Regions from separate parts of the Streptomyces sp. NPDC016309 genome, predicted to be linked through region 1. Evidence: riboswitches for the same ligand, from Rfam matches in the RefSeq annotation. Region 1 holds a riboswitch; each other region holds the start of a gene.
What was found. A riboswitch is a leader RNA that binds a small molecule or an ion and turns the genes downstream of it on or off. The one in region 1 is predicted to bind thiamine pyrophosphate.
Positions count from the first base shown of each region.

Region 2: it holds a riboswitch for thiamine pyrophosphate, as region 1 does, so the genes downstream of both, thiO (glycine oxidase ThiO) here and ACF068_RS28040 (thiamine ABC transporter substrate binding subunit) in region 1, are expected to answer to the same signal.
Region 3: it holds a riboswitch for thiamine pyrophosphate, as region 1 does, so the genes downstream of both, thiC (phosphomethylpyrimidine synthase ThiC) here and ACF068_RS28040 (thiamine ABC transporter substrate binding subunit) in region 1, are expected to answer to the same signal.

Region 1 covers NZ_JBIBSG010000013.1:74,635-81,740, reverse strand. The annotation lists gene ACF068_RS28045 (ABC transporter permease) at 1-669, opposite strand, end outside; gene ACF068_RS28040 (thiamine ABC transporter substrate binding subunit) at 705-1,799, opposite strand; TPP riboswitch at 1,876-1,987, opposite strand; gene rlmN (23S rRNA (adenine(2503)-C(2))-methyltransferase RlmN) at 2,017-3,129, opposite strand; gene ACF068_RS28030 (phosphatidate cytidylyltransferase) at 3,270-4,529, opposite strand; gene frr (ribosome recycling factor) at 4,529-5,086, opposite strand; gene pyrH (UMP kinase) at 5,233-5,997, opposite strand; gene tsf (translation elongation factor Ts) at 6,157-6,993, opposite strand; gene rpsB (30S ribosomal protein S2) at 7,093-7,106, opposite strand, start outside.
Region 2 covers NZ_JBIBSG010000009.1:92,102-99,207, forward strand. The annotation lists gene pknB (Stk1 family PASTA domain-containing Ser/Thr kinase) at 1-1,484, opposite strand, end outside; gene ACF068_RS22960 (thiazole synthase) at 1,637-2,431, opposite strand; gene thiS (sulfur carrier protein ThiS) at 2,435-2,635, opposite strand; gene thiO (glycine oxidase ThiO) at 2,632-3,837, opposite strand; TPP riboswitch at 3,835-3,948, opposite strand; gene ACF068_RS22975 (hypothetical protein) at 3,999-4,340, shown strand; gene ACF068_RS22980 (NAD(P)/FAD-dependent oxidoreductase) at 4,381-5,586, shown strand; gene ACF068_RS22985 (Rv2175c family DNA-binding protein) at 5,648-6,013, shown strand; gene thiE (thiamine phosphate synthase) at 6,127-6,777, shown strand; gene metF (methylenetetrahydrofolate reductase [NAD(P)H]) at 6,900-7,106, shown strand, end outside.
Region 3 covers NZ_JBIBSG010000011.1:86,666-93,771, reverse strand. The annotation lists gene ACF068_RS26250 (LacI family DNA-binding transcriptional regulator) at 1-681, shown strand, start outside; gene ACF068_RS26245 (metallophosphoesterase) at 922-2,013, shown strand; gene ACF068_RS26240 (hypothetical protein) at 2,173-2,997, shown strand; gene thiC (phosphomethylpyrimidine synthase ThiC) at 3,108-4,889, opposite strand; TPP riboswitch at 4,883-5,017, opposite strand; gene ACF068_RS26230 (YibE/F family protein) at 5,089-6,423, shown strand; gene ACF068_RS26225 (SsgA family sporulation/cell division regulator) at 6,482-6,916, opposite strand; gene ACF068_RS26220 (IclR family transcriptional regulator) at 7,066-7,106, opposite strand, start outside.

The DNA of each region.
Region 1 (7,106 bases):
TAGCTGGGCGGTCTGCCGGTAGATCTCCGCCTCCAGCGTGCGGTACGCGGGCCCGCCGAGGATCTGCACGATGCCGAAGGAGGTGTACGTGAAGAGGAAGACCATCAGCGCGGCGGCGGCCACCGCGGGCCCGAGCGCGGGCAGCGTCACCCGCCGCCAGGCGCCGAAGCGCGAGGCGCCCAGCACCCGCGCGGCCTCCTCCTGGCGCGGGTCGAGCTGCGCCCACAGGCCGCCGACCGTCCGGACGACGACCGCGTAGTTGAAGAAGACGTGGGCGAGGAGGATTGCCCACACGGTCGTGTCGAGCCGGACGCCCCACAGCTCGTCGAGAAGCCCGCCCCGGCCGAGGAGCGCGAGGAAGGCGGTGCCGACGACGACGGTCGGCAGCACGAACGGCACGGTGACGACCGCCCGCACGAGCCCCCTGCCGGGAAAGTCGAAGCGGGCGAGGACGTACGCCCCGGGCAGGGCAATCAGCAGGGTGAGCGCGGTGGAGGCGAGTGCCTGCCAGGTGGTGAACCAGAGCACGTCGAGGATGTCCGGACGGCCCAGCACGTCGCCGAGCCGCCCGAGCTGCCAGACGCCGTCCTCCGTCCTCAGCCCGCGCCCGACGATGGCGACGACGGGGTAGGCGAAGAAGACGGCGAAGAACGCCACGGGCAGGACCATGAGCCCCGCCCGCAGCGCACCGCCCGTGCGGGTGGTTACTTCAGGACGAGCGAGGACCACGACTGGATCCACCCGTCGCGCTTCTGGGCGATCTTCTCGGGGGCGACGGTCCGGGCGTCGGCCACCTTCACCCCGTGCTTGGTGAACAGTGCCGGGAGCACGGCGTCCTTGGCCACCGGGTTCACGAACATCTGGAGCGGCATGTCCTCCTGGAACCGCTTGCCGATCAGGAAGTCGATCAGGGCCTTGCCGCCGTCGGGGTTGCCGGCGCCGTTCAGCAGACCCGCGAACTCGGTCTGCCGGAAGCACGTACCGGTGGAGACGCCGGTCGGCGCCTCGGCCGGCTGCGGCTCGGAGTAGAGCACCTCGACGGGCGGGCTGGAGGCGTACGACACCACGAGCGGCCGGTCGCCCTTGGCCTTCTTGCCGCCGGCCGAGCCGGAGAACTCCTGGTTGTAGGCGAGCTCCCAGCTGTCGACGACCTTCACGCCGTTGGCCTTGAGCTTCTTCCAGTAGTCCTGCCAGCCGTCGTCCCCGTACGCGGCGGCCGTGCCGAGCAGGAAGCCCAGGCCGGGTGAGGAGCGCTCGGGGTTCTCGACGACGAGGAGGTCCTTGTACGCGGGCTTGGCGAGGTCGTCGAAGGTCTGCGGCGGCGCCAGCTTCTTGTCCGCGAAGTACTTCTTGTCGTAGTTGACGCAGATGTCACCGGTGTCGACGGGCGTGACCCGGTGCTTGTCCTTGTCGAGCTGGACGGCGTCGGGGACCCGGTCCAGGCCCTTGGCCTCGTACGGGTCGAAGAGGCCGCTGTCGAGCGCGCGGGACAGCAGGGTGTTGTCGACGCCGAAGAAGACGTCGCCCTGGGGGGCGCCCTTGGTGAGGATCGCCTTGTTGACGGCCTCGCCCGCGTCGCCGCTCTTGAGGACCTTGACGGTGTAGCCGGTCTGGCGGGTGAACTCCTTCAGGACGGCCGGGGAGGCGTTGAAGGAGTCGTGGCTGACGAGCGTCACGGTCTTCGACGTCGTCCCGCCGTCGGCGGCGTCCTTGCCGGACTCGCCGCCGCAGGCGGTGAGCGCGGTGGCGCCCAGCGCGGCGGCGAGGGCGCCGACCGCGATCTTCTTGGTGGTGCTCACTGAGATTCCTCCTGGGGGTGACCAGGAAGAGACGCGGCCCTGCCCACCGCCATCGGCGGTGGGCAGGGCGCAACAGCTCGAGTAACGACCGAACTTCCTACCCAGAATGACCTGGGCGAGGTTCAGAGGGTCTGCGGCCTGGACGGTTGCCGCACTCTCAGCGCTGTGGCGCTCCCCTGTCGGAATATGCAGATGTGTTCGAGGCCAGACTACAAGCTCACCGCTCGGCGGCCGCGAGCTGTCCACAGGCACCGTCGATCTCCTGCCCGCGGGTGTCACGGACGGTGACCGGTACGCCGTGGGAGGCGATGGCCTCGACGAACGCCTTCTCGTCCTCGGGGCGGGACGCGGTCCACTTGGAGCCGGGGGTCGGGTTGAGCGGGATCAGGTTGACGTGGACGCGCTTGCCCTTGAGCAGCCGGCCCAGGAGGTCGCCCCGCCAGGCCTGGTCGTTGATGTCCCGGATGAGGGCGTACTCGATGGAGACGCGGCGGCCGGACTTCTCCGCGTACTCCCAGGCCGCGTCCAGCACCTCCCGGACCTTCCAGCGGGTGTTGACGGGCACGAGGGTGTCGCGCAGCTCGTCGTCGGGGGCGTGCAGCGAGACGGCGAGGCGGCACTTGAAGCCCTCGTCGGCGAACCGGAGCATCGCCGGGACGAGGCCGACGGTGGAGACGGTGATGCCGCGCTGCGACAGTCCGAGCCCGTCGGGCTCGGGGTCGGTCAGCCGCCGGATGGCCCCGACGACCCGCTTGTAGTTGGCGAGCGGCTCGCCCATGCCCATGAAGACGATGTTGGACAGCCGCGCGGGCCCGCCGGGCACCTCGCCGTCGCGCAGGGCGCGCATGCCGTCGACGATCTGGTGCACGATCTCGGCGGTCGACAGGTTCCGGTCGAGCCCCGCCTGGCCGGTGGCGCAGAACGGGCAGTTCATGCCGCAGCCGGCCTGGGAGGAGATGCACATCGTGACGCGGTCGGGGTACCGCATGAGGACGGACTCGACGAGCGTGCCGTCGTGCAGTCGCCACAGGGTCTTCCGGGTGGTGTCGTCGTCGCACGAGATGTGCCGCACGACCGACATCAGGTCCGGCAGCAGCTCCGCGGCCAGCTTCTCCCGCGAGGCGGCGGGGATGTCCGTCCACTCGGCGGGGTCGTGCGCGTACCGCGCGAAGTAGTGCTGGGAGAGCTGCTTGGCGCGGAAGGGCTTCTCGCCGATCGCGGCGACGGCCTCCTTGCGCTCGGCGGGCGTCAGGTCGGCGAGGTGCCGCGGCGGCTTCTTGGCTCCGCGCGGGGCGACGAAGGTGAGCTCTCCCGGTGCGGGGCGTGGCATGACCTGGTACTCCTCAGTGGGGACGAGGCCGCGGTACGTGAGCCGGGAGACCTCACCGGATGATCCCCGCGCGGGCCGCGGGGCCGAAAGGGCCCGCCGCGACCGTGCGACGAGCCCTTCCAGGGTAACCGGACCTCGGTTCAGCCTGTTCCCACGAAGATCACCATGAGCAGCCACACCACGGGCGCGGTCGGCAGGAGCGAGTCCAGCCGGTCCATGATGCCCCCGTGACCGGGCAGGAGCGTGCCCATGTCCTTGATCCCCAGGTCCCGCTTGATCATGGACTCGCCGAGGTCGCCCAGGGTGGCGCTGGCCGCGACGGCCAGGCCCAGCAGCAGGCCCTGCCACCAGGCGCCGCCGTCGATGGCGAACTCCATGCACAGCGCGCCCGCCGCCATGGCGAACGCCACCGCGCCGAGCAGACCCTCCCGGGTCTTGCCGGGACTGATGCGGGGAGCGAGCTTGTGCTTGCCGAAGCGCCAGCCGACGGCGTACGCCCCGGTGTCGCTGACCACGGTGAGCAGCAGGAAGGTGAGCACCCGCCACGGACCGTCGTCGGCGGTGAGCATCATCGCCACGAACGTCGCCAGGAACGGCACGTAGAACGCGGCGAAGACGCCGGCCGTGACGTCCTTCAGATAGCCCTCGGGCGGTTCGGTCATCCGCCAGACGAGCACCGCGAGCGCGGTGAGCGCCATGGCGACCCAGGCGCCCTCGGCGCCGCGCACGTACCCGGCCACCACCATGGCCGCACCGCCGACGGCGAGCGGCACCAGCGGGGCCTTGATGGCCTTGCGCTCCTGGAGGCGGGAGGTCAGCTCCCACAGCCCGACCACGACGGCGACGGCTATCACGCCGACGAACACGGCCTTCCAGATGAACAGCGACGCGACGATCACCGCACCGAGACCGACGCCGACCCCTATGGCGGCCCGCAGGTCGCGGCCGGCCCGCTTCTTCTGCGGACCGGACGGCGAGCCGGGCTGCTCACCGGACGGCGAACCGGAGTGCCGGCCGGAGTGCCGGCCGGGCTGCGGGTCGGGCTGCTCCGGAGGCCGGGGCGCTCCCGACGGCGGGATGGGCATGGGCTCCTGCGGGTTCTCCGGCTGCCGGCGCCGCGGCCGGTGGTGCGGCGGCTGCGGCTGTGGCTGCGGCATCTCGTCGCGGAACGGGGGACCGCTCAGCGGAGCGGTCCCCCGGTCGCGGTCGTCCTGGTCTCCGCCGGTGTCTCCACCGGCGGGAACGTCGGGCACGATGGGCATGGGCCGAGTCTGCTGTGCCTCATGCCCGTCGTGGGCGGGACCCGCCGGGGCTGCCGGAGCGAACCCCGGGTGGTACCCCTGGTCGGGCGGACCCCATGGACCGCCTGCCGGCGGGGCCCCCCAGGAAGAGTCGTTCATCAGACCTCGAGCAGCTCGGCTTCCTTGTGCTTGAGCAGCTCGTCCACCTGCGCGACGTACTTCGCGGTGGTGTCGTCGAGCTCCTTCTCCGCGCGGCGGCCCTCGTCCTCGCCGACCTCGCCGTCCTTGACGAACTTGTCGATCGTCTCCTTGGACTTGCGGCGGACCGAGCGGATCGAGATCTTGGCGTCCTCGGCCTTGCCCTTGGCGACCTTGATGTACTCGCGGCGGCGCTCCTCGGTCAGCTCGGGGAACACCACACGGATGATGTTGCCGTCGTTGCTCGGGTTGACGCCGAGGTCCGAGTCACGGATGGCCTGCTCGATGTTGCGCAGGGCGCTCTTGTCGAACGGGGTCACCACGGCCATGCGGGGCTCCGGCACGGAGAACGACGCCAGCTGGTTGATCGGCGTGGTGGCACCGTAGTAGTCGGCCACGATCTTGTTGAACATGGCCGGGTGCGCGCGCCCGGTACGGATCGCGGCGAAGTCCTCCTTGGCGACCAGGACGGCCTTCTCCATCTTCTCCTCTGCTTCGAGGAGGGTCTCTTCGATCACCACTTGCTCCTGCGTGTCTATGAGTAGGCCCGGCGTACAAAGGGCTGCGGAACCTGCGTCGCGTCTGTTCCCTGCACGGTGTCCGACCGGCAGGGCTTTGTCCATCCCCTCGCGGGGCGCCCCGGGGTTGTCCGGGGGACCCGGGATCAGGTCCTGGTGCCCTGGTCGCTCACGAGAGTGCCGATCTTCTCACCCTTCACGGCCCGCGCGATATTGCCCGCCGCGAGCAGCTCGAAGACGAGGATCGGGAGGTTGTTGTCGCGGCAGAGGGTGATGGCGGTGGCGTCGGCGACCTTGAGGTCGCGGGAGAGCACCTCGCCGTACTCCAGCGCGTCGAACTTCACCGCGTCCGGGTTGGCCTTGGGGTCGGAGTCGTAGACCCCGTCCACCCCGTTCTTGCCCATGAGGAGCGCTTCCGCGTCGATCTCCAGGGCACGCTGGGCGGCGGTGGTGTCGGTGGAGAAGTAGGGCATGCCCATGCCCGCGCCGAAGATCACGACGCGGCCCTTCTCCAGGTGGCGCACGGCCCGCAGCGGGATGTACGGCTCCGCGACCTGGCCCATGGTGATGGCGGTCTGCACCCGGGAGTCGATGCCCTCCTTCTCCAGGAAGTCCTGGAGGGCGAGGCAGTTCATGACCGTGCCGAGCATGCCCATGTAGTCGGAGCGGGCCCGGTCCATGCCGCGTACCTGCAGCTCCGCGCCGCGGAAGAAGTTGCCGCCGCCGATCACGATCGCGATCTCCGCGCCGTCGCGGACGACCGCGGCGATCTCGCGTGCGATGGCGTGTACGACGTCGGGATCGACGCCGAGGCCACCACCGCCTGCGAACGCCTCGCCGGACAGCTTCAGCATGAAGCGGCCGACCTTTTTACCGGTGTTGTCGTCGCCCTTTGCGGCGCCCTGGTTCATGGAGATCTCCTCGTGCACATACGAAGAAGGCCATTGCCGGTGGGTGTTGTGGTCCCTACGGCAATGGCCTCCTCGTCAGATCTGTGGCCGCCGGCGCTCACGCGACCGACCGTCCACTGGGAAAACCCTAGCGGGCTCCCGCGTCGAGCGCGTACCGGCTCAGATGCCGACCTTGATGCGCGTGAAGCGCTTCAGGGTGACACCGGCCTCGTCCAGGACCTTCTGGACGGACTTCTTGTTGTCGAGCGCGTACGGCTGGCCCAGGAGGGTGGCGTCCTTGAAGAAGCCGTTGAGGCGACCCTCGACGATCTTCGGGAGCGCGGCCTCGGGCTTGCCCTCGGCGCGGGTGGTCTCCTCGGCGACGCGGCGCTCGGCCTCGACGACCTCGGCCGGGACGTCGTCCTTGGAGAGGTACTTCGGGGCGAAGGCGGCGATGTGCTGCGCGATGCCCTTGGCGACCTCGGCGTTCTCCTTGTCGAGCTCGACGAGGACACCGATCTGCGGGGGCAGGTCGGGCATGGTGCGGTGCATGTACGCCGCGACGTAACCGCCGGAGAACTGCGCGAAGCGGTCCAGGACGATCTTCTCGCCGAGGTTGGCGTTGGCCTCGTCGACGTACGCCTGGACGGTCTTGCCGGGCTCGATCTCGGACGCGAGCAGCGCCTCGACGTCGGCCGGGGAGGTCTTGGCGACGTGCTCGGCCAGGGCCGTGGCGACGCTCTGGAACTTCTCACCCTTGGCGACGAAGTCCGTCTCGCACTTGAGCTCGACGAGGACACCGGAGGTGTTGTCGCCGGCGATCACGGAGACGACGGCGCCGTTCTCGGCGGAGCGGCCCTCGCGCTTGGCGACGCCCTTCTGGCCCTTGATGCGCAGCGCCTCGACGGCCTTGTCGACGTTGCCCTCGGCCTCGTCCAGCGCCTTCTTGCAGTCCATCATGCCGGCGCCGGTGAGCTCGCGGAGCTTCTTGACGTCAGCGGCGGTGTAGTTCGCCATGATCTGTAAGTCTCTCTCGAAGTCTGGAAGATCTACGAAGATCTACGGGTGGACGGCGGGGGCCTTGTGAGCCCCCGCCGTCGATCCGAACCTGAAAGGTCAGGCCTGCTCGG
Region 2 (7,106 bases), on a different contig from region 1:
CGGATCACGCTGCCCTGCTCGAACTCCTCGCTGAACGCCCGGGTGACCTTGCCCGGGGCGAGCCCCGCCCTGGTCAGCTCCCGCTTGGCCTCGGCCAGCGGCAGCCCCTTGAGGTTCGGGACCTTCACGATCTCCGGGCCGCGCGAGACGGTGAGGGTCACCGAGCCGTTGCCCCGGACGCGCTCGCCGGGGGCGGGGTCGGCGGCCATCACGGTGCCCCGCTCGTAGGCGCTGCTGTAGTCCCGCTCGACGGCCTCGACCTCCAGCCCGGCGTCGGCGAGCCGCTTCTCCGCCTCGGCCTGGCTCTGGCCGAGCAGGGTGGGGACGCGGGTGAACTGGCCGGAGTTGATGTACCAGACGCCTCCGCCGACGGCGAGGACGAGCAGGACGGCGACGAGGGCGGCGACCAGTCCGCGGCGGGTGTCGAGGACGGTGCCCCGGACGCCGCGCCGGGGAACCGGCTCCGGCGCGGGGCCCGGCCGCGGCGGCATGGTGAGCCGGCTGGTGCGCCGGACGCCGTCGTCGTCGCCGGGCGTGGGGCGGGCGATCACGCTGGTGGGGTCCTCGGAGCCGCCGCCGGCGCGCTCGGCGCCCTCCGCGGCCGGGCCCGCCTGGGGCGGTACGAGGTCGAGCTGCTCGTCGCCGAGCGCCGCCCGCGCCTCGCGGGCCAGGGCCAGGAGCGCCACCGCGTCGTGCGGGCGGACGTCGGGGTTGCGGGCGGTGGCGCTCGCCACCAGGTCGTCCAGGTCGGCCGCGAGGCCGGGGACGGCGGCGGAGGGCGGCGGGACGTCCGCGTTGAGGTGCTGGTAGAGGATCTGGGCGGGTGTGTCGCCCGCGTGCGGCTTGGCGCCGGTCAGCATCTCGTAGAGGACGACCCCGCAGGCGTACACGTCGGCGCGGGTGTCGGCGGTGCCGTGCTCGATCTGCTCGGGCGCCAGGTAGGACACGGTGCCCAGCACGGACCCGGTGGTGCTGGTGGCCGCGCCGACCGCCCGGACGAGCCCGAAGTCGGCGACCTTGACCCGGCCGTCGTCCCCTATCAGGACGTTCTCCGGCTTCATGTCCCGGTGGACGAACCCGGCCAGGTGCGCGGCCCCCAGCGCGGCGAGCACCGGCTCCAGGATGTCGAGCGCCGCCCGGGGCTGGAGCGCCCCGCGCTCGCGCAGCAGGTCGCGGAGGGTGCACCCGGCGACGTACTCCATGGCCAGGTAGACGTACGCCCCTTCGGCGCCCTGGTCGAACACCCCGACCACATTGGGGTGCGACAGCCGTGCCACGGACTTGGCCTCGCGGATGAACCGCTCCACGAACGTCGCGTCGGTGGCGAGGGCGGGGTGCATCACCTTCAGGGCGAGCACCCGGTCGAGCCGGGTGTCCAGGGCCCGGTAGACGGTGGCCATGCCACCGACGGCGATGCGCGCGTCGACCCGGTAGCGGCCGTCGAGCAGCTGGCCGACGAGGGGGTCGTGCAGGGTCGTATCCACCCGCCCGAGTCTACGAGCCCGTACCGACACCCCGGCCGCCCCGTACCCGCCCCGGCCTGGACTGCAGCCGAGCTGTGACACCGGCGGCCCCCGGCGCCCGCCCCCCCCGGAGCGGGCGCCCGCGGTGACGGCCCCGCGCCGGGGCGGGGCCGTCAGAACGCGGGCCGCTCCGGGTCCAGGGCGGCGCGGCCCTCCACCGGGGAGGAGGCCTCCGCGAAGTGCCGGCGCGGGATCCGCCCCGCCCGATACGCGAGCCGGCCCGCCTCCACCGCGTGCCGCATGGCCTCCGCCATCAGGACCGGCTCCTGGGCACGGGTCACGGCGGACGCCAGCATCACGGCCGCGCAGCCCAGTTCCATCGCCAGCGCCGCGTCGGACGCCGTACCGGCCCCCGCGTCCAGGATCACCGGCACGCGCGCGTGCTCCACGATGAGCTGGAAGTTGTGCGGGTTGCGGATGCCCAGCCCCGAGCCGATGGGCGAGCCCAGCGGCATGACGGCCGCGCAGCCGACGTCCTCCAGCTTGCGGGCGAGCACGGGGTCGTCGTTGGTGTACGGCAGGACGGTGAAGCCGTCGTCGACCAGCGTCTCCGCGGCGTCGAGCAACTCGACCGGGTCGGGCAGCAGCGTCCGCTCGTCCGCGACCACCTCCAGCTTGATCCACTCGGTGCCGAGGGCCTCCCGCGCGAGGCGGGCCGTGAGCACGGCCTCGCCCGCGGTGAAGCAGCCCGCCGTGTTGGGCAGGACGCGGATCCCGAGGCGGCCGAGGACCGACAGCACGGAGCCATGCACGGTCGGGTCGAGGCGGCGCATGGCCACGGTGGTCAGCTCCGTGCCGCTGGCGGCCAGGGAGCGTTCCAGCACGTCGAGGCTGGGCGCCCCGCCCGTACCCATGATCAGCCGGGAGTCGAACGTGGTCCCGGCGATGGTCAGACGGTCGTCGGCCATGGCTCAGCCCCCCTGGACCGCGGTGAGGACCTCGACCCGGTCGCCCTCGCCGAGCAGCGTCCCGGTCCACTGGCTGCGCGGGACCACCATCTCGTTGACGGCGGCCGCGACCCCGGAGGGCGCCGAGGTGAGGGTGGCGACCAGGGCGTCGAGGGTGGTGGGGCCGGCGAGCCGTCGGGCCTCGCCGTTGACGGAGACGTTCATGACACTCCTGCTGGAGAGAGGGACGGGGACGGGGCGGGGGAGGCGGACCGGAAGCGCGCGGGGGTGAACGCCCGGGCCTCCTCCGGGAGCTCCCCGGTGGTCAGCGCGGCGGCCATCACGTCCCCGGTGACGGGGGTCAGCAGCACCCCGTTGCGGTAGTGCCCGGTCGCCAGATGCAGCCCGGGCAGGGCGGTGGGGCCGAGCAGGGGCGCGTTGTCGGGAGAACCGGGGCGCAGCCCCGCGCGGGTCTCGGTCAGGGGCAGCTCGGTGATGCCGGGCACCAGCTCGTGGGCGTCGCGCAGCAGCTCGTACACCCCGCCCGCGGTGACCGTGGTGTCCCAGCCGAGCTCCTCGCTGGTGGCGCCGACGACCAGTTCGCCGTTCTCGCGCGGCACCAGGTACACCTGGCTGCCGCGTACGACCGCACGGACCGTGCGGCTCAGGAAGGGCGCGTAGGCGCGGGGCACGGACAGCCGCAGCACCTGCCCCTTGACCGGCCGTACCGGCGGCAGCACCTCCTCCGGTACGCCGCCGAACCGGCCGCTCAGGCTCCCGGCCGCCAGCACCACCTGCCCGGCGGCCAGTTCCGTGCCGTCCTCCAGGAGAACGCCGGCCGCCCGCTCCCGGGTCACCACGAGGCGCTCCGCCCGGGCGCGGTGGACCGCCACCCCGGACCGCTCGCAGGCGGCGACCAGGGCGGCCGCCAGCCGCCGGGGGTCCACCTGGTGGTCGCCGTCCACCCGCAGTCCGCCGCGCACGCCGGGCGCCAGCATGGGCTCCAGGCGCCGGCACTCGCGGCCTGTCAGCCACTCCGAGTCCAGGCCCGAGCGCTGCTGCAAGGCGTGCAGTTCCTTCAGGTGGGCGCGGTCGTCGGCGTCCAGGGCGACGGCGAGCGTGCCGCAGGAGCGGTAGCCCACGTCCGTCCCGCCGGCCGCCTCCTGGAGCTCGGCGACGAAGTCCGGGTAGCGGCGCGCCGACTCCAGGTTGAGCCCGAGGAGGGTCTCCTCCCCGTAGTGCAGTTCGGTGACCGCGGCGAGCATGCCGGCCGCGACCTGCGCCGCCCCGCCGCCCGGCGCGGGGTCGACGACGGTGACGCGCGGACCCCGCTGCGCGGTCCGCCAGGCCGTGACCAGGCCGATGATGCCGCCCCCGACGACGAGGACGTCCGAGGTCGTACGTGGACCCGTGGTACGTGGATGCATGGGCGTCCAGCCCCTCCCTTCGCCGGCATGACCCGGATCAGGTTCGTACGGTCGGAGGCCGTCCCAGCCTCCCTCTCAGCCCGGTGCGTCCGGGCTCCCGCGAGTGCTCTACGGTGGCCAGACTAACCCCAGCCGGCAACCCGCAGTAAGGGAGCTTCACCGTGGCGCGGTCGCTCGACGGACTCGTCCTCTCACCGGTGGCGGACCAGGCTCCCGGTCAGGTCGGCACGGCGACCCGGTTCACGTACCACGAGGAGGACGGCCGCGTCTGGGCCGAGTACGCGGGCGGTGACGTGGTGCGCGGGCACCTGGTGGGAACCCGGACGGGAGATCGTCTCGACTTTCGGTACGTCCAGCTGAAGCGCGACGGGCGGACGGCGTCGGGGCACTGCCTGTCCACGGTCGTGGAACTGGCGGACGGGCGCGTTCGGCTGGAGGAGACCTGGGCATGGGAGTCCCAGGAGGGCGCCGGCACCAGTGTGGTGGAGGAGCTCCCTTCCTGACGAATCGTCAGATGCATAAGGTGGGCGGGTGAACGAGCGGATGCGAGCAGAGCGGCGCGTGGTCGTCGTGGGTGCCGGAATGGCGGGGGTGCAGACGGCCGTGGCGCTGCGCGAGCAGGGCTTCACCGGCCCCGTGCAGCTGATCGGGGCCGAACCGCACCAGCCGTACGACCGGCCCCCGTTGTCCAAGGCGGTCCTCCTGGGCACGGCGGAGGGCTCCGCTTTCGACGTGGACTTCGAGGCGCTCGGCATCGGGCTGCGCCTGGGCGTCGAGGTGACCGCCCTGCGCCCCGGCGCCCATGAGGTCGACACCGCCTCCGGACCCGTCCCGTACGACGTCCTGGTCATCGCCACCGGCGCCGTGCCCCTCGCCCTGCCCGGCGCCGAGGGCGTGCGCGGGGTCCACCTGCTGCGCACCCTGGACGACGCCGAGCGGCTGCGTCCGGTCCTGGCGGAGAAGCACGACGTGGTGGTCGTCGGCGCCGGCTGGATCGGCGCCGAGTTCACCACGGCCGCCCGGGAGGCCGGCTGCGCGGTCACCGTCGTCGAGGCCGCCGACCGGCCGCTCGCCGGGACGCTGCCCGCCGAGGTCGCCGCACCGATGGCCGCCTGGTACGAGGAGAGCGGCGCCGCGCTCCTGACGCACGCGCGCGTGGGGCACGTCGAACCCGGCGAGGTCGCCCTGGAGGACGGCCGGCTGCTGCCCGCCGGGGCGGTGGTCGTCGGCATCGGAGCCCGGCCCGCCACCGGCTGGCTGGCCGGCTCCGGCGTCGCCCTCGGCCCGGAGGGCGCGATCGTCGCGGACGACCACCTCCGGACGTCCGCTCCCGACGTGTACGCCGTGGGCGACTGCGCCTCCTTCCCGTCCGCCCGCTACGGCGAGCGGCTGGTGGTGCACCACTGGGACAACGCCCTCCAGGGCCCGCGCGCGGTGGCCGCCGCCATCGTCGGGGACGCGCCGCGGCCGTACGACCCGGTGCCGTACTTCTGGTCCGAGCAGTTCGGGCGGTTCGTCCAGTACGCGGGCCACCACGGGACCGCCGACACGATGGTGTGGCGGGGCGACCCGGCCGGCGCCGCCTGGTCGGTGGTGTGGCTGCGCGAGGGCGCCCTGGTGGCGCTGCTGGCCGTCGGCCGGCCCCGGGACCTGGCGCAGGGGCGCAAGCTCATCGAGGCGGGCACCGTGCTGGACCCCGCGCTCGCCGCGGACCCGGCCGTCCCGCTGAAGTCGGCCGCCCGGGGGTAGCGCGGGCCGGTCCGGCGTAGCCCGGCTACCGGCTGTCAGCGCGGGATGGCACGCTAGTCCCGTGACCGAGATTGACGCAAAGATCGATGCTCTCGTCCCCGCCTGGCTCCACCTGCCCGACATCGCGGAACTCCTCGACGTCGAGGTGACGCGCGTGCGGCAGCTGGTCAAGGAGGGCCAGCTGATCGCCGTGCGCCGGGGTGAGAACCGGACGCTCCAGGTGCCTGCCGCCTTCATCAAGGACGGCAAGGTCGTGAAGGGTCTCGCCGGGACCCTGACCCTCCTGAAGGACGACGGCTTCACCGACGAAGAGATGCTGGAGTGGCTCTTCACTCCCGACCCGACCCTGCCGGGCACGCCCGCGCAGGCGCTCAGCGAGAATCGCGGCACGGAGGTGAAGCGCCGCGCCCAGGCGCTCGCCGTCTGACGTCCAGGCAGGGCCCGGCGGGCAGGCCGGGCGGAACACCGACACCAGGCGGTGTCCGGGCCGGGGGAGCCCTCCCGGCCCGGACACCGCCGCACCCACGGGGGGAACACCTCATGTCCACCGCACGCGCCGCACTGGCCGACGCCCGGCTCTACCTCTGCACGGACGCCCGCAAGCGGCAGGGCGACCTGCCCGAGTTCCTGGACGCGGTGCTCGCCTCCGGCGTGGACGTCGTGCAGCTGCGCGACAAGGGCATGGAGGCCGGTGAGGAGCTGGAGCACCTCGCGCTGTTCGCCGACGCCTGCCGCCGGCACGGCACCCTGCTCGCGGTGAACGACCGGGCCGACGTGGCCCACGCCGCCGGCTCAGCCGTGCTGCACCTGGGTCAGGGCGACCTGCCCGTCCCGGCCGCCCGCGCCATCCTGGGCGAGGACGTCCTGATCGGCCGTTCCACGCACGCGGAGGCCGAGGTGGACGCGGCGGTCGCCGAGCCGGGCGTGGACTACTTCTGCACCGGCCCCTGCTGGCCCACCCCCACCAAGCCGGGGCGGTACGCGCCCGGGCTGGACCTCGTGCGGTACGCCGCGTCGCTGGACCAGGACCGCCCCTGGTTCGCCATCGGCGGCATCGACGCGGACAACCTGGACCAGGTGCTGGACGCCGGAGCCCGCCGGATCGTCGTCGTCCGGGCGATCACCGAGGCGGACGACCCCGCCACGGCCACCGCGGCCCTGGCGAAGCGGATCCGGGAACGCTCCGCCTAGGAACCGCCGTCGCCGGCCCAGGGTGTCCACGACTGTCCAAGGGGTGGACAACAGCCCGGCAAAAGCAGACAAATCCCCCTGCTCCGGTTGGGTGACGCCCGACCCGTGGCTAACCTGCCCGTATGGCCCTTGGCACACCTTCCACCAGGACGGACCGCGCACGGACGGTGCGCGATCTGCTCGCGACCGGCACGACGTACTCCTTCGAGTTCTGGGCGCCCAAAACCGAGAAGGGCGAGCGGAACCTCTGGAACGCGCTGCGCCGGGTCGAAGCGGTGGCCCCCAGCTTCGTCTCCGTCACCTACGGGGCCGGCGGGTCCACGAGGGCC
Region 3 (7,106 bases), on a different contig from region 1:
ATCGACCCCTCCGACCACGACCCGGTCGTCACCGAGCTCGTCCGCCAGGGCCTCCCCGTCGTCTCCGACGGCCGTCCGGCCGGCACGCTCCCGGTCACCGCCTGGGTCGACAACGACCACGAAGCCGCCGTCCTCGACCTGCTCGACCACCTCGCCGCCGCCGGCGCCCGCCGGATCGGCCTGCTCACCGGCACCACCACCGACACGTACACCCGTCTGTCCACCACCGCGTATCTGAACTGGTGCGAGCGGGTCGGGCAGGACCCGGTCTACGAGGCTTATCCGGCCCACGACCCGTGCGCCGGCGCGGTGGCCGCCGACCGGCTGCTGGCCAGGCCGGACCGCCCCGACGCCGTGTACGGCCTGTTCGACCCCAACGGCACCGACCTGCTCGCGGCCGCACGGCGCTACGGGCTGCGGGTGCCGGACGACCTGCTGCTGGTGTGCTGCAGCGAGTCGACCGTCTACGCCGCCACGGAACCGCCCATCACCACCCTTTCCCTCAAGCCCCGGCGGATCGGTACGGCTGTTGTGCAACTGCTGATCGACGCCATCGAGGGCATCGACGCCGACCGGCCGGTCGAGCAGGTGATACCGACCGAGCTCATCGTCCGGACGTCTTCCCAGCGGCGCCCCCCGCGGACGACCGTCAGCCCTCCCCGGTCGCCCTCCCAGGAGTGACCGGGGAGCGGTCCCCGGAGTGACCGCGAAGCGGCCACCGGGGGCCGCCACCGGCTGTCTCCGGTCAAAGCCGTGGGCAAACCTGCCCAATCAGGGGTGAATCGACCGGTGAACTCGCGGTGCACCCGGATTCACCACCCCTGGTGCGTCACAGAGCACAAGGCTCATTCCTATGATGGGCGGACGACACCGCGGACCGCCCCGACCAGGCCGGTCCGGCAGGTGTAGGGCGTCGCGACGGTGGTGGAGGGGTCGATGACTCAGGGGGCCGGTCAGGGACCCGTGGTGCGGACGGCGACGTTGCGCGACTTCCGCGTACCGCCGTATGCCCAGGTGCCCGTGCAGGGTCATGCCGCTCACATGGGCAACGGGTTTCCCGAGGTTGAGCTGCCGGAGGGCTACACGCCCACCGAGCGCGACCTTCCGGTGATCAACCGCGGCGACACCGTGCAGGTGTCCGTCGCCCCCGAGGCGGTCCCGGCCGCGGCTCCGGCGCCCGCCGCCGACAACGGCCCCGGTCCGCTGTTCGTGGTGGGCGACGTCCACGGCTACCTCGACGAGCTCCTCGCCGCCCTGCACCACCAGGGCCTCATCGACACGGAGGGGCACTGGTCCGCGGGCAACGCCCGGCTCTGGTTCCTGGGCGACTTCACCGACCGCGGCCCCGACGGCATCGGCGTCATCGACCTCGTGATGCGGCTCTCCGCGGAGGCCGCCGCGGCCGGCGGCTACTGCAAGGCCCTGATGGGCAACCACGAGCTGCTGCTGATCGGCGCCAAGCGCTTCGCGGACACCCCCGTCAACTCCGGTGCGGGCACCGCCACCTTCCAGGCGGCCTGGCTGCTCAACGGCGGCCAGAAGAGCGACATGGACCGGCTCCAGGACGTCCACCTCCAGTGGATGTCCCGGCTCGACGCCGTGGTGGAGGAGGACGGCCATCTGCTGCTGCACTCCGACACCACCGCGTACCTGGAGTACGGATCGACCATCGAGGACGTCAACGACACCGTCCACGAGATCCTCACCCGCAACGACGCGGACGAGTGCTGGGACCTGTTCCGCAAGATGACCAAGCGCTTCGCCTTCCGCGACGAGGGCGGCCCCACGGCCGTGCAGGAGCTGCTGGCGGCCTACGGCGGCCGGCGCGTCGTCCACGGTCACAGCCCCATTCCGTATCTGCTGGGCGAAGTGGGCTCCGAGGACGGCGAGGACGGTTCCGGCCCGACGGTCGAGGGACCGCACGTGTACGCGGACGGGCTCGCGATCGCCATGGACGGCGGTGTGACCATGGCCGGAAAGCTACTGGTCGTCCAACTCCCGCTGCCCGACTGAGACATCACGCAGCGCAACCGGGCCAGGCGATTTCCGGAAATCCTCTGTCACCCCCCGCCGTAACGGCTCTACCATCGGTATTTCCGTAGCAGGCTCTCCTCCGTTTCTGCCCGGGCGCCCGTTCTACGCGGGCAAACAGGGCTCACGGAGCATCGGGGGATGCACATGAAAAGCGCTCCGCACCTGCTGTCCGAGGACCGCGCCGAATACGAGCGCATCCTCGACGACGCGCTGCGCACCGCGCACGACCGACCGGATCTGTCCGGGATCGGGCAGCGGCTCAACACCGAGCAACTGCGCACCCTGGCCCTGAACGCCACCGCGCTGATATCCGCGGCCGCCGCCGCGGAGTACGACCACTTCGTCAAGGTGCGCGAGGACGCGCGCACGCCCGGCGGGGTCTCCGCCCTCGGCTCCGTCCTGGCCTCGGCGGGCGACGAGGCCGATGGAGGTCCGGGCGCCGGGGTCGGCGTCATCGTCACCGTGCTGGCACCGGTTCTGGCCGGTACCGCCGCGATCATCTTCCTGCTGGTGGGTTACGTCCTGAAGATGCTGGACCCGGCACCCGCCTTCGCCGATTCACTGCTCACCGCGGGCTGGTTCTTCGGGGCGGTGACGGCCGCCGGCATCCTGGCGGCCGCGATCGGTCTGCTGATCACGGCACTGCGCAACAGCTCCACCCAGGTACCGGCGCGGGACCCGGAAGGGGAGCTGCCCGACGAGGTCGGCCGTGCCAGAGAGGCCTGGCGGCACGCGCTGCTCGAACGGGGCATCCTGCCGTTCCTGCGGAACGCCCTGGCCGATCCCAGCGCCGATCCGCTGTCGGAAGTGCCCCCGCGCCATGTCGACCGGATTCCGAAGGTGGGCTACAGCGGGCCGGACTTCTCCAGTCCCAGCGAAGGTGGCGGAGGCGCTCGTCCCACCTTCACCAGCCCCGACTTCAGCAGCCCGGACTTCGGCGGTCCGGAGCACCAGCCGGACTGAGGTCGCCGGCCGGACTGAGGTCGCCGGCGCCTGTTTCACGTGAAACGAACTGACGTTTCACGTGAAACAGGCCGGCGCTCCACCGGGACGTGCCGGGGCACCGGCGGTCGTCAGTCCGCCAGCGGCAGGTAGACGCGGTTACCGGCCGCGGCGAACTCCGCGGACTTCTCCGCCATTCCGGCCTCGATCTCCTGCTCCTTGAGGTCGCCGCCGTGCTCCCGGCGGATGTCCTGCGAGATCTTCATCGAGCAGAACTTCGGTCCGCACATGGAGCAGAAGTGCGCGGTCTTGGCCGGTTCGGCCGGCAGCGTCTCGTCGTGGAACTCCCGGGCGGTGTCCGGGTCGAGGGCCAGGTTGAACTGGTCCTCCCACCGGAACTCGAACCGGGCGTCCGACAGGGCGTCGTCCCACTCCTGGGCTCCGGGGTGCCCCTTGGCGAGGTCCGCCGCGTGAGCCGCGATCTTGTAGGTGATGACGCCGGTCTTCACATCGTCCCGGTTGGGGAGGCCCAGGTGCTCCTTGGGCGTGACGTAGCAGAGCATCGCCGTGCCCCACCAGGCGATCATCGCCGCACCGATGCCGGAGGTGATGTGGTCGTAGGCGGGCGCCACATCGGTGGTCAGCGGGCCCAGCGTGTAGAAGGGCGCCTCCTCGCAGATCTCCTGCTGGAGGTCGATGTTCTCCTTGATCTTGTGCATCGGGACGTGTCCCGGGCCCTCGATCATCGTCTGCACGTTGTGCCGCTTGGCGATCCGGTTCAGCTCGCCGAGCGTGCGCAGCTCCGCGAACTGCGCCTCGTCGTTGGCGTCCGCGATCGAGCCGGGCCGCAGGCCGTCGCCGAGCGAGTACGTCACGTCGTAGGCGGCGAGGATCTCGCAGAGCTCCTCGAAGTTCTCGTACAGGAACGACTCCTTGTGGTGCGCCAGGCACCACGCGGCCATGATCGAGCCGCCGCGGGAGACGATGCCGGTCTTGCGGCGCGCGGTCAGCGGCACGTACCGCAGGAGCACACCGGCGTGGACGGTCATGTAGTCGACGCCCTGCTCGGCCTGCTCGATGACCGTGTCCTTGTAGATCTCCCAGGTCAGCTCCTCGGCCTTGCCGTCGACCTTCTCCAGGGCCTGGTAGAGCGGCACGGTGCCGATCGGCACGGGCGAGTTGCGCAGCACCCACTCGCGGGTGGTGTGGATGTTGCGGCCGGTGGAGAGGTCCATGACCGTGTCGGCACCCCAGCGGGTGGCCCAGGTCATCTTCTCCACCTCCTCCTCGATGGAGGAGGTGACCGCCGAGTTGCCGATGTTGGCGTTGACCTTCACCAGGAACCGCTTGCCGATGATCATCGGCTCGATCTCCGGGTGGTTGACGTTGGCCGGCAGCACCGCGCGCCCGGCCGCGATCTCCTCGCGGACAACCTCGGGGGAGACGTTCTCGCGCAGGGCGACGTACTCCATCTCCGGTGTGATCTCGCCCCTGCGGGCGTACGCGAGCTGCGTCACCGCCTGGCCGTCACGGCCCCTGCGGGGCTGGCGCGGACGGCCCGGGAAGACGGCGTCGAGGTTGCGCAGCCCGCCGCGCGGCGCGGTGTGCTTGATCCCGTCGTCCTCGGGACGGACGGGCCGGCCGGCGTACTCCTCTGTGTCCCCGCGGCCGATGATCCAGTTCTCGCGCAGCGGCGGCAGACCGCGGCGGACGTCGGTCTCGACGTTCGGATCGGTGTACGGCCCGGACGTGTCGTACAGCGTGACGTCCTTGCCGTTGGTGAGGTGCACCTTGCGGACCGGCACCCGGAGGTCGGGGCGGCTGCCCTCGATGTACCCCTTGTGCCAGCCGATGGACTTCCCAGCCTCGTCGTTCTGGTTCGAGGCAGGCGTGCGTGCGTCCTGAACGGTCATCGTGACCTACTCCCTACGCCGGCATTACCCGGTAACAGGTTCGGCGGTCGACGCAGCGGTTCCCGTACTCCTCGTACGGAGGTCAGCGCCCTCTCAGCCCGGTGCTCCGAGCTCCCGCGTGTGCAAAGGTGCCACCACGCTAGCGCCCTCCCGGCCACGCTGAACAGAGGGCCCCCGTCGTTCTTGCGATGATCGGTCGGTGACTTCCTCGCAGCAGTCCCCCGAACCGACCGGACAGGCACATGGGCATACCCACAGCCACGCGCACGCCCACGGGCCCGCCGCGCCCGTCTCGCTACACCTGCGCAAGGTCATCGCGGCAGTGCTCATCCCCTTCGCGACGGCGGTGCTGGTGGGCCTCGCGGTGCTGTGGCCCGGCGGAGCCCCGGAGCACGAGCGGACGGGTGTCGGCTTCGACCGGCAGACCGAGCAGGGCACGGTGGTCCGGGTCGACCGGGTGGACTGCAAGGACGTGAACGCCGCGCAGGTCCCGCCGACCGGCGACACCACCACGCCCGAGGGGCGTGAGGCGGTCAACTCCCAGCAGGGGCAGTGCGCCAAGGCGACCATCGAGGTCACCACCGGTAAGGACAAGGGCCGTCGGTTCGTCGAGGTCGTGCAGCCCGACGCCTCGCGCCAACTCGAGCAGGGACAGGGCGTGGTGGTGGCCTACGCCCCCGACGCCCCGCGCGACCTGCAGTATTCGGTGACCGATGTGGACCGCAAGCTGCCGATGCTGCTGCTGGCCGGCATCTTCGCGCTGGTGGTGGTGGTCGTGGGCCGGATGCGCGGGGTGATGGCGCTGGTGGCCCTGGCGGTGAGCTTCGCCGTGCTCACGATGTTCATCCTGCCCGCCATCCTCCAGGGCTCCAACCCGCTGGTCGTGGCGGTGATCGGGTCGAGCGCCATCATGCTGATCGCGCTCTACAGCTGTCACGGCCTGACCGCGCGTACCTCGGTGGCGGTGCTGGGAACGCTGATCTCCCTGCTGCTGATCGGTCTGCTGGGATCGCTGTTCATCGACTGGGCGTCGCTGACCGGGAACACCGACGACAACACGGGCCTGATCCACGGCCTCTACCCGGACATCGACATGTCCGGGCTGCTGCTGGCCGGGGTCATCATCGGTTCGCTCGGTGTGCTCGACGACGTGACGGTGACCCAGACGTCGGCGGTGTGGGAACTGCACCAGGCGGACCCGGGCATGGGGCCGCGCGCCCTGTACCGGGCCGCCATCCGTATCGGCCGCGACCACATCGCCTCGGTGGTGAACACTCTGGTGCTCGCGTACGCGGGGGCGGCGCTGCCCCTGTTGCTGCTCTTCTCGATCGCCCAGAGCAGCGTGGGGACGGTCGCCAACAGCGAACTGGTCGCCGTGGAAATCGTGCGGACTCTGGTGGGTTCGATCGGTCTGGTGGCCTCCGTACCGGTCACCACCGCGCTGGCCGCCATGGTCGTCTCGGCCGACCGGCCGGCCGCCGGGACGGCGCCGGCGCCCCGCGGTGGGGGCCGGGGCCGGCGGCGCAAGCGGTAGTCCGGCAGGCCGGTCGGCCGGCGGGCCGGCCGGTGGAGGCGGTCGCGGTCAGCGGCGATCAGCCGGCGTTCTCCTCGGCGAGGATCCGGCCGAGGGCCTCCTCCAGGTGGTCCTCGAAGTCACCGAGCGTGCGTTCCTGTCCCAGCGGCACCAGCTTGTCCGTCCGGTCGAGGAAGGCCACCAGGGGTGGGGCGCTGGACCGGAACAGCGCCCGGTCGCCGCCGACCTGAAGCCGGATGCTGACGTCGGACAGGTCCTCCGGTCCGGTCGGTCTGATGTGCACATCGCCTTCACCGCTCGGCCCGTTGATGCCGTCCAGCAGCAGCTCCCTGCCGAACGCCCAGGTCACAGGCGCGTCGCCGGGCAGGTGGAACGTCATCCGGACCGCGAACGGATCCCTTGTCTCGTACCCCAGCTCGACCGGAATCCTGAAGGAGAGCTCCTCGGAGACGACGAAGCTCATCAGGACTTCGGCCTGAACCGACTCGCGCATCATGTACCCCGCAATGGATGAAGCAGTGGTGAACAACAGCTGATGAAGATCGGTGAGGAATGCGGCTGGAAAAACGGCCGGGAATGATCCGTGCCGGCCTCTTGACGTAATCGTCCTGTAAGCATTACAGGACCACAAGGAGTGAGTTTTCAGATACTGATAGAGAAAGCAAGCGAGCTGAAGAGCTTCC